DNA from 2 places in the Mesorhizobium sp. C432A genome. Region 1 is predicted to be linked to the other one. Evidence: riboswitches for the same ligand, from Rfam matches in the RefSeq annotation. Region 1 holds a riboswitch; the other holds the start of a gene.

Evidence for each region. Region 1 has a riboswitch for thiamine pyrophosphate ahead of thiB (thiamine ABC transporter substrate binding subunit). Riboswitches for the same ligand answer to the same signal wherever they lie in the genome.
Region 2: another riboswitch for thiamine pyrophosphate. It lies ahead of NLY33_RS25370 (YkoF family thiamine/hydroxymethylpyrimidine-binding protein); the one in region 1 lies ahead of thiB (thiamine ABC transporter substrate binding subunit).

The regions. Positions count from the first base shown of each region.
Region 1 is NZ_CP100470.1:1,675,075-1,680,635, reverse strand. It holds gene thiQ (thiamine ABC transporter ATP-binding protein) at 1-149, opposite strand, end outside; gene thiP (thiamine/thiamine pyrophosphate ABC transporter permease) at 146-1,744, opposite strand; gene thiB (thiamine ABC transporter substrate binding subunit) at 1,963-2,970, opposite strand; TPP riboswitch at 3,014-3,128, opposite strand; gene NLY33_RS08040 (thiamine diphosphokinase) at 3,291-3,947, shown strand; gene NLY33_RS08035 (ABC-F family ATP-binding cassette domain-containing protein) at 3,949-5,561, shown strand, end outside.
Region 2 is NZ_CP100470.1:5,162,923-5,168,483, forward strand. It holds gene NLY33_RS25355 (ABC transporter substrate-binding protein) at 1-282, opposite strand, end outside; gene NLY33_RS25360 (ABC transporter ATP-binding protein) at 279-1,061, opposite strand; gene NLY33_RS25365 (ABC transporter permease) at 1,058-1,900, opposite strand; gene NLY33_RS25370 (YkoF family thiamine/hydroxymethylpyrimidine-binding protein) at 2,156-2,764, opposite strand; TPP riboswitch at 2,755-2,867, opposite strand; partial or broken gene NLY33_RS25375 (GSU2403 family nucleotidyltransferase fold protein) at 3,078-3,467, shown strand; gene NLY33_RS25380 (hypothetical protein) at 3,717-3,968, shown strand; gene NLY33_RS25385 (DUF2934 domain-containing protein) at 4,125-4,364, opposite strand; gene NLY33_RS25390 (hypothetical protein) at 4,457-4,672, opposite strand; gene NLY33_RS25395 (DUF1236 domain-containing protein) at 4,770-5,099, opposite strand; gene NLY33_RS25400 (hypothetical protein) at 5,440-5,561, opposite strand, start outside.

The DNA of each region.
Region 1 (5,561 bases):
AAGGTCGATTTGCCCGAACCGCTTGCCCCCATGATGGCGGTGATCTTAGATGTATCGAATTCGACATCGAACAGGAATGGCGTTTCGCCATAGCTGAACGAGACCTTGTCCAGCCGGACAGTCGTGCCTTTCTCCACAGCGGACGTCACGATCTCTCTCCCCGTCCCAGCCAGTCTGCCGCGACCACCAATGCAAGGCAGACCGCCCCGAGCAGCAAAGCCAGCCCGGCAGCATCGGCCGTGCGATAGCTGCCCATGCGCGCCAGCAGGAGATAGGGCAAGGTCTGCACCGAATCGCTGCCGAACAGCGCGATGACGCCGAGATCGCCGAGCGACAGTGCCATGGCGAAGGCAAAGCCGGTGGCCAGCGGCCGCCGGAGCGATGGCCAGTCGACCAGAAGCAGCCGGTTCCAGCCCGCAATGCCGAGCTGCGCGCACAGCTTTTCATGGCGCTCGCTCGCCGCATCATAGGCCGGGCGCATCGCGCGGATGGCAAAGGGCATCGCCATCACCGCATTGACGGTGACGACCATGACCGGCGCGATGGCAAAGACATCGCTGACCGTGCGCAGCAGGAGAAACCAGCCGGCGCCGATGACGATGGGCGGCACGACGAGGACGAAGCCGGCGCCGGTGTCGGTGGCATGTTCGAGCAATGAACGGGCACTGGACCGGCGGCGCAGCGACAGTGCCCGCCGCGCCATGATCAGCGACAGTGCCAGCGCCACCGAAAGTAGCGCCGCCGAGAAGGCGAGACCGGCGCTGGTCAGCGTCGCCTGACGCACGGCACTCTCGCCCGCCAGCCGGCCGAGATCGGCGCCGAGGCCGGAGGCAACGGTGGCCGCCATCGGTCCGGCGACGAACAGCAAGGCGAGCACGATCAGGACGGCGTTGAACGCTGTTTCTGCTTTGCCGGCCAAGTGATAGCGGCGCGGCGCGACAGGCAAATTGGCGTCGCCGGTCACATTGGCGCCGAGCCGCGTCAGCGCCAGCATGACGGCGAAAGTCAGCGCGATCTGTAGCACCGTCAGCGTCACCGCTCGCGCCGGATCGAAGTCGAAACGCAGCGCCTGATAGATGGCGACTTCCAGCGTCGTCGCCGCCGGCCCGCCGCCGAGGATCAGGACGATGGTGAAGGAGGTGATGCAAAGCATGAAGACAAGCCCGGCGACGCCCGGCAGCGCGGCGCGCAGCACCGGCCACTCGATCAGCCGGAAGGCTGGCCTCGCCCCCATGCCGAGCTGGCTCGCCAGCCGCCATTGATCGGCCGGCACCGTTCCCAGCGCTTCGAGGAACAGCCGGGTGGCCAGCGGCAGGTTGAAGAAGACGTGGGCGACGAGGATGCCCGACAGCCCATAGATGTCGGGCCAGCTCTGGCCACCGATCGCGGCGAAATAACCGGCGCGGCCATAGAGCGCCAGTATTCCCAGCGCTCCGACAATCGCCGGCAAGGCAAGGGGCACAGTGAATAGCTGCAGGATGAAGCCGCGTCCGAAGAAGCGCGGATGCCGCGACAGCGCCCGGGCGACGAAGAGCGCCGGTACGGCGGAAAGCAGAGTCGAGAGCGCAGCCTGCCAGAGCGTGAAGCGGACAACGCGCAGGAGATAGAGGTCAAAGGCGGACGCGGCGCCGGAAAGGTCGTGCGCGCCTTCGCGGATAAGGCCGGCGAAGGCGCCACCGATCAGCAGCGCGATTGCCGCAAGCGCGACAATGCCGGCCGTGATGCAGGGGTCAGAGCGTTGCACTCTTTACCGGGCGTCGCGTTCCTTCGCGCCCCCCTCTGTCCTGCCGGACATCTCCCCCACGAGGGGGAGATTGGCGGTTTTAGCGCTCCGCTCATTCCTGCAGCTTCGGAGATTGGCGAAAGTCAACGTAAAGGCCAATCTCCCCCTCGTGGGGGAGATGTCCGGCAGGACAGAGGGGGGCGCCGTAGAGCACTCATCTTTTGACTATACAGCCAAATCTACTTGCTCATCACCGCCAGCCATTCATCCACCCAGGCCTTGCGATTTGCCGCGACCTCTTCCGGGCTGAACAGCAAGGTCTTCGCCGGCTTGACCAGCCTATCAAAAGCCGGATTGAGCGGCTTGTCGGTTTTCCCGGCCGGGAACATCCAGTTGGTCTCCGGAATGACATCCTGGAATTTCGGCCCGGTCATGAAGGCCAGGAACTTCGCCGCCAGCGGATTCTTCGCGCCCGTGGTGGTGATGCCGGCGACCTCGATCTGCAGATACTCGCCTTCCTCGAACGAGGCCGCCTGGTAGCGCCCGGTGTTCTCCGCCACCATGTGGTAGGCCGGCGACGTCGTATAGGAAAGCACCATCGGCGCCTCGCCCTTGGTGAACAGGCCGTAGGCCTCGCTCCAGCCCGGCGTCACCGTCAGCACTTTGCCCTTGAGTTTCGCCCAGGCTTCCGGCGCCTTGTCGCCATAGACCGACTTGACCCACAGCAGCAGGCCAAGGCCCGGCGTCGACGTCCTCGGATCCTGGATGACGATCTTGTCGGCGGCATCGCCCTCGACCAATTTCTTCAGGCTCTTCGGTGGGTTCTTCAGCTTCTCGGTGTCGTAGACGACGGCGAAATAGCCATAATCGTAGGGCACGAAAGTGTCGTCGCTCCAGCCGCCCGGCACGTTGTTTTCAGCCACCGCGCCATGTGGGACAAACAGGCCGGAAGCCTTGGCTTCCGCGGTGAGGTTGGTGTCGAGACCAAGCACGATATCGGCCTTGGTCGAGGCACCTTCGAGCTTGACGCGGTTGAGCAGCGCGACGCCGTCGGCCACCGAGACGAAGTCGACGCTGCAGCCGCACTCGGCCTCGAATTCCTTCTTCACCTGGGGCCCCGGACCCCAGTCGGCAGTGAAACTCTCATAGGTATAGATCGTGAGTTTTTCCTGCGCGGACGCAGAGCTTGCCAGTAGCGAAACAGCAAGCCCCAGCGCTGGGACAAGACGGGACAAAAACATGCGCATCGGCGCCTCCTTCATTCGTGTTGAAAGGAATTGAGGCGTCGGGCTGTCCGAAGCGTCTAATCCCTCCGCCGGTACAAACCGGATCAGGTTCAGCGGGTTGGCGAGACTGCCTCTCAGCCGGTCCGCGAAGATCGCGTCCGGCACCCCGTTAGAGCGTTTCGACACATAGGCCCGGCCAAGGTGCCACGCAAGTGGAAGTTTGCCCGAGCATGATCCCGGAAAGTGGAATCCGTTTCCGGAAAAAGATCATGCTCCAACAAAGAGTGACGGTGCCGCTCGGCCTTCCGTTTCGTCGGCGGGGCTGGTAAGGGCCAGCGGATATGAGCACATTCACCATCCTGCTTGGCGGCGATCTCGTCCGCACGCCGCGGCTCGACCGCCAGGTCGCGGGCACGCGCGTCATCGCCGCCGACGCCGGCATCGATCATGCCCGCCTGCTCGGCCTGATGCCGGAGCTGTGGGTCGGCGATTTCGATTCCGTGCCGGCGGACCTGCCTGCCGATCTCGCCGCCGTGCCGCGGGAGGTGTTTCCTCCCGAAAAGGACAAGACCGATGGCGAACTGGCGATCGCGGCGGCATTGGGACGCGGCGCCACCAGCCTGGTGCTGGCCGGCGCTTTCGGCGGCAAGCGCGCCGACCACGCCTTCCTGCATCTGGCGCTCAGCCTGCGGCTGACAGAGACAGGCACAAAAGTGCTGTTGACCAGCGGAGCGCAGGAAGGCGCCCCTCTGCTGCCTGGCAAGGCCGGCTTCGACTATGCCGACGGAACGCTGTTTTCGGTGCTCGGCTTTTCCGATCTTTCGGGCCTCACCGTGTCCGGCGCGAAGTGGCCGCTCGACCATGTCGAGGTCGTGTTCGGCTCGTCGCTGACCATCTCGAACGAGGTCAAGTCCAACAAGACCGGGGGCCTCGAAATCGCGCTCGGCCATGGCCGCGCGCTGCTGCTCGCCCACCCCTATCCCTTGCCTGAAAGCTGACATGGCCCCGCCCCTTCTCAACCTCGACGGCATAAGACTGACCTTTGGCGGCACGCCGCTGCTCGATGGCGCCGAACTGACGGCGTCCGCCGGTGACAAGATCGCGCTCGTCGGCCGCAACGGCTCCGGCAAGTCGACGCTCCTGAAGATTGCCGCGGGCCTGATCGAGCCGCAAGACGGCGAGGTCTTCCGCCAGCCTTCGGCAACGGTGCGCTATCTCCCGCAAATGCCCGACATGGACGGCTTTGCCAATGTGCGTGCCTATGTCGAGGCCGGGCTTGGGCCTGCCGACGATCCCTACCGCGCCACATATCTGATGGAGCATCTCGGCCTCGCCGGCACGGAGAACCCCAACGATCTCTCCGGCGGCGAGGCGCGCCGCGCAGCACTTGCCCGCGTCATGGCGCCCGAACCCGATATTATGCTGCTTGATGAGCCGACGAACCATCTCGATTTGTCGGTCATCGAATGGCTGGAAGAAGAGCTTGTCCGGACGTCTTCGGCGCTGATCGTCATCTCGCACGACCGTCGCTTCCTCGAACGCGTCTCGCGCGCCACCGTCTGGCTCGACCGTGGCCAGACCCGCCGCCTCGACAAGGGCTTTGGCCATTTCGAGGAATGGCGCGACCTTGTGCTGGAAGAGGAAGAGCGCGAACAGCACAAGCTCGGCCGCCAGATCGTGCGCGAGGAGCATTGGCTGCGCTATGGCGTGACGGCTCGCCGCAAACGCAACATGCGCCGCCTGGGCGAACTGCAGACCATGCGCCAGCGTTTTCGCGGCCATCGCGGCGCCGAGGGCTCGGCCACCATGGTGGCCAGCGACGCCGCCGAATCCGGCAAGCTGGTGATTGAGGCCAAGAACATCGAAAAGAGCTTTGGCGACCTCACCGTGGTCAAAAGCTTCTCGACCCGCATCCAGCGCGGCGATCGCGTCGGCCTTGTCGGGCCGAACGGCGCCGGCAAGACGACGCTGTTGAAGATGCTTACCGGCGAGATGAAGCCCGACGCCGGCTCAGTGCGGCTCGGCACCAATCTGGAAATCGCCACGCTCGACCAGAAGCGCGAGGCGGTCGATCCGGCCGAGACCCTGGCGCAGTATCTCACGGACGGGCGCGGCGAAAACCTCGTCATCAATGGCGAGCAGCGCCATGTCGTGTCCTACATGAAGGATTTCCTGTTCAAGCCGGAACAGGCGCGCACCCCGGTGCGCGAGCTGTCCGGCGGCGAACGGGCGCGGCTGCTCCTGGCGCGTGTTCTGGCGCGGCCGGCCAACCTTCTGGTGCTCGACGAGCCGACCAACGATCTCGACATGGAGACGCTGGAACTGTTGCAGGAACTTGTCGCCGGCTTTGCCGGCACGGTCATCCTGGTCAGCCACGACCGCGACTTCCTCGACCGCACCGTCACCAGCATCATCGCCCCGGACGGAGGCGGCCGCTGGATCGAATATGCCGGTGGCTATTCCGACATGCTGGCGCAGCGCGGCGGCACCCGGCTCGACGACCGCAAGGCGCGCGCCAAGGCCGAAGCCAGCGATGCGCCGGCGCCGGGCAAGAGCGAGCCGGCAGCGCCGAAAGGGCCGTCGAAGAAACTGTCGTTCAAGCAGAAATTCGC
Region 2 (5,561 bases), 2.5 Mb from region 1:
CCGCTGGGTGAACAGGCCGACGCCGGCAATGCCGAAATCGGCGATGCGGTTGGCGACCAGCGTGCCGGCGCCAGTATCGCCATAGGGCAGGATCTCAACATCGAGCCCGGCCTCGTGGTAGAACCCTTTGTCGCGGGCAACGAACAGGCCGACATGGTTGGTGTTGACCGTCCAGTCGAGCGCGACGGTGATTTTTTGCGCAGCCGCATGAGCGCGCGAGGCCAGCGGCAATCCGGCGGCCAGCGTCAGCAGCAAAGCCTGCCGGCGTGTGAATTCGGTCATGAAAAACTCCTTTGAGCGGTCTGCGGAAACAAGCCCCGGTCAGTCCCGGGATTGAGCAGCGTGTCGAGGATGTCGGCTTCGAGCGCGGCGGCCTGGCGCGCGGCATCGCTGCCGGTGGTGCGCGGGCGCGGCAGCGGCACGGCAATCTCGCCGATGATGCGGGCCGGCCGCGCCGACATCAGATAGATTCGATCGGAGAGGTAGACGGCTTCGCGCACGTCATGGGTGATCAGCAGCGCGGTCCAGCGGTGGCGCTGCCACATGCCTTCCAGCCAGCGCTGCATACCCGCGCGGGTCAGTGCATCCAGCGCGCCAAAGGGCTCGTCGAGCAGCAGCATGTCGCGCTGCTGCACCACGGTGCGCAAAAGGGCGGCGCGCTGGCGCATGCCGCCGGAAAGCTCGGCCGGCCAGGCGCGCTCGAAACCGGCAAGGCCGAACTCAGCGAACAATGGCGCAACGGACGCGCGCGCCTCGCGGCGCTTCATGCCCTGCACCTCCAGCCCCAGCGTCACATTGTCGATGACGCGTCGCCACGGCATCAGCGCGTCGCGCTGCGGCATGAAGGCGAAGGGGCTGCCCTGCAATGGCGCGCCGTCGAAGCGCATGTCGCCCTCACCTTTCAGCGCGCCGGTCAGCAACTGGAACAGCGTCGACTTGCCGGCGCCGGAAGGGCCGAGGATGGAGACGAACTCGCCGGCCGCGACATGAAGCGAAATGCCGGCGAGCACCTCAAGCGCGCCGAAGTTCTTCCTGATGTCCCGGAGTTCGAGCCGCGTCATTGACGGTTCTCTTCTGCAGCTTCAACCTTGCCGTCGCGGCTTTCGCTCCCTGCATTCTCCCAAGGCATGGCGAAGCGCTGGACGAGCACCGCAATGGCGAACAAGACAAGCGTGAGCGCGGCGCTGACGGCGACCGCGGCGAGCACCAGATCGGGCCGAAAGTTGTTCTTGGCATTGAGCATGTAGATGCCCAGCCCCTTCGCCGCCCCCGCATATTCGGCGAAGATCGCGCCGACGACGGCGTAGGTGATGGAGATGCGCAGCCCGGCGAAGAAATAGGGCAGCGCCGAAGGCAGGCGCGCCAGCCAGAAGATGCGCCAGCGCCCTGCCCCCATGGTGGCGAGCATCTGCGAAATCGCCTTGCTGGTCGCGGCAAAACCCTCGACCAGCGCCACCATCATCGGGAAGAAGGTAACGAGCGCCACAAGCAGGATTTTTGGCATCAGCCCGAAGCCGAACCACAGCACGATGAGCGGCGCGATCGCGACCAGCGGCAAGGTCTGGCTGACGATCAGCAGCGGAAACAGCGCGCGGCGCAGCGGGGCCAAGAAATCGACCAGCGCCGAAAGCACGAAGGCAGCGACCAACGAGCAGGCGAAGCCGGCTGATGTGGCGCGGATGGTAGGCAGCGTGTTGTCGGCCAGGGCGGCGCGATGCTCCCAGGCCTGCTGCAGCACGCGCGACGGCGCCGGCAGCACGGTGGGGGCGACACCGCCGTAGCGGGCGTAGAGCTCCCAGGCCGCGAGGAGCAGGGCGAAGGCGAAGGCGGCGGGGATGGTCTTGGCGATGCCGGCGGCTAATCTCCCCCCTCGAGGGGGAGATGTCGCCGAAGGCGACAGAGGGGGTCGTCTCGCATAGAGCGCCCACGCCTTGCCGATGCGAAAAGGACGTCGGCGCTCCACGCGCTGGGACCCCCTCTGGCCTGCCAGCCATCTCCCGCTCGAGGGGGGAGATTCGTGGGCATCGCGGTCTTCGCCAATCGCCAATGGCTCCCCTCCTCTTTGTGCTGAGGGGTCAGAGGCATCTCCTCCACGCAATGGGTCAGATAAACCAGCCACGGCAATATCCTCAAGGAACGACGCTTGAGCCGCGGCTCAGACGGCGCTCGGGCTGTTCGCCGAGATCGTGATGTCGAGGGTGACGTGGCCGGCGCCGGGGCCGAAGCGGCAGAAGGCCTCGTTGAGCGTGGCAAACACGGCACCGGCATCGCCACGCAATTTGGTGCAGAAGTTCTTTGAGCGCTCAAAGACGCCGGACTGTTTCAGGAAATCGATGCAGCCGTAGATCTCGTCCATATGGTCGCCCGTGCCCATAACGTAGAGCGAGAACTGCGCCGCCACCGGCTGGCCGGTCGACGGCGTGGCCTGGACAGCGCGGATCGCGGCGATCTTGCGCTCGTCCAGCGGAATGGCGGGGCCGCCGGTCTCGTCGGAGCGGCAGATCGGATCGTCGGGCTCACCCGGACAGCCGCGCGAGACCGCCGCCGAAAGCACGCAGTGCTTGCCGCTTTTGGCCGCCGCCACGAACAGGTCGCGCATAGCGGGAAACAGCACCTCGGGCGGCCCGACCGTAAGGGTCGAGATGTCATCGGTTTCGATCCGCAGCCGGTCGCGCCACGGATCGAGCGCGCCGAGCGCGCCGAGGATGACGCCGACGAAATCGTCGGTCATGGGATAAAGGGAAATCTGTGCGCCTGAAAACATCGCCCGCCTCGCTCCGCTGGTATTATCCAGATCAGCTTTAGGGTCCGAAGGCTTGCCGCCCTCATCTCAGCCCCGACGATACGGAGCACCCCTGTGGATGGGCGGGTTAAAGCATTGTTCGAGACATTGGGGAAGCCGTTTGTTGAGGCACTGCGGCAAAGTGTTTTAGGCCAGACGTGCCGGGCGCCTGGGCGTTAACAGACGACTCGTCAGTTCGTTGCGTTATAAGGTTTCCACGAACTTCTTATAACTGCGTTGGAATTCAAGCTGATAAACGTAATTATAAGAAAACGGCAGAGACTCCGCGCAGCCCTTACGGTTTCTGGATCTCCTTATCCGCGACCCCATCCGGACTGTGCTCCTGCATCGCTCGGGCTTGCCTGTGCTGGTCCCCTCGCCCCAGCGCCACGCCATCCACAAGCTGATCGTCGCCTCGCGACGCGGGCCGAGCGCTGGCGCCAAGCGGGAGAAGGATCTCCATCAAGCGCGCCTGCTGACCCAAGTGCTCGAAGCCACGCGTCGCCAGGACGACCTTGCCTTCGCCTTCATGGAAGCGTGGGAGAGGGGCGAAAACTGGCGCGAGACGATCCGGGGCGGCTTGAACCTGTTCGACGCCGCCACGAGGGAAACAGTCAACACCATCCTGGGGAAATCCCTCCGCGAAATTGGTGCGACTCCTGAAGGATTCACGATGCGGGATTAGCTGAAGCGACCGCTGCTATATTCATTTCCATCGTCCCAACTGTACGAATTGGCTTGACGCTTATTCGTACATAAAGTACGATATCTCTTTTCTCAGAGAGGAATGTCCTTGAGCACAGCGAACCATGTTGCCTTCGCCGATCTCTCTCGTCCTTTGCAGTCATCTCCGTCGTTGCCGCCGCCTTTATTGCCGCCCCCTTTGTTGCCCTTGTCATTCGATCAGTGCCAACGCCTCGCCGGGGCCTGGCGAATGGCCAGCCAGGACATCGCCGACGACATCCGCTTCATCCGCCAATATCTGAAAGTCGTTGCCGAGAAGGACGAGAGGCTGTCGACCGGCACCCTTGTTCACAGCCGCGCCTATGTCGAGGCCTGCGCCGGCTGGCTGCCACAGACTGTAACGCGCTATCTGCGCCACCTGCGCCAGATCACCGAATGCGAACTGGCTATGACAGCTGCCGGGATTCGCTTTGCGCTGTCGAGTTATGCCTGGGAGGCATGAGGGGCGGCTGTCGCCAAACACAAGGAATTGCGCTGCCCGTCGCAGGCGCAATTCGTCAGGTTGAGAGGCTCGGGCGCGCCTGAACGGCGGGCGCCAAGGATGGCCCGGCCAGCGAATTCCGGCCTTGCTTTATTTCGACTGGCCTTATTTCTGGCCTTATTTCGATTTGGCTTTGCCGGACTTTGCGGCGGCAGGCTTCGCGGCCTTTGGCTTGGCGGCTGCCTTGGCGGGCTTGGCGTCAGCTTTCTTCGCCGCCTTTTTGGGCTTGGCGACCGCGCCATCAAATTCAGCCGTGGCCTGCTCCCAGTGTTCCTGATGCGCGCCTTCAGGCCGGCCGGCCTTTTCCCAGATCTCGTGCGCGCGCTGGCGAATGCGGTCCTGTTTGTCGTCCGTCACTTAAGCCTCCGTGGTTGGGTCCGGTCGGTTGGTCCAGATTCCACGAAAACATTAGCCGAAAATTCGGCCGGCGTCTTGAGTGACGAGACATCTCAGCGCGGGTCGGAAATCACCGCAACGCCGAGCAGCGCCGCCTTCTTGACGATCAGCCCCGCGAGGTCGGCATCCGAACGATCGGTGCCGGTGCGCTCCCGCAGGAGCGCGATCGCTTCCTTCATCGATAACAGCGCCGTGTTGCGCTCGGCCAGCAACTTGTCGCAACACGCCGCAACATTGGCGGAGTTCGGGGTCTCGACATGCGGCAACATGGCAATTCTCCTTCATCATGTTCATCATTCGGCCCTGCCGCCCTTTTAGGAAGAACGACAGGGCCGTATCACCGATGAATGGTTAGGTTGTCGAGCGTTACTCGACCACCTCGACAATCCTGCGCGTGCTGGGGTCGACCAACACGGTATGGTTGTCGACGACGGCGTATCTGTACTGAACGTCGGGAACCTCCTGCAGCTCGACAGTGTCAGGCAAGGCAGTGCCGACATTCAATTCGACGCCGAGCAGATTGACCGAGGCAAGCGGATGTTTCTTTACGTATTGGTGCACGACCGTGCGCTGTTCCGGGGTGATGATCACCTGCTGCTGTGCCGGCTGCGTGACGATGACCTCGTCGGCGGCGGCAATGCCGATACCAGCGATCATGGCGAGCCCGGCGACGGCGGGAATAAGGATGGTTTTCATCTTCGTCTCCTGTCGTTGTTGGCGAGCTCCGCCGTGTTCCCGCATAAGGCGAAAACAGCGCAGATCGAGGTGGCGGGCTCCTGGAGGCAAACGCAGCCGGTACGGTCTTGTTCCGCAAGCGGAGACTAAATTGATCGGCTTCCGGTCATGCCAGCAGAACCCGCACCCGCAAGATTCGCATTGAAGCACAATCCCTCAGGAGACCTTCGACATGGATGATGCACGGCTCCAATTCCGGTGGCGATTGCGGCCGGCGCCGGCATTGATCCGGTGACCGCGTCGCCCGGCCAAGACCGGAACCGACCGCCTTCGTGCCACGCCGTGAAGTTTCAAGCAAAGGTCATTGCTTCGGCGGCTGCGCAGGCACCTCGCCAGGCTTGATCACCGGCGTCTTGCCCTGATCCGGCGGCGGCTGCGTCATACCCTGGTCACCACTGGGCGGCGGCTGCAGCACGCCGCCGC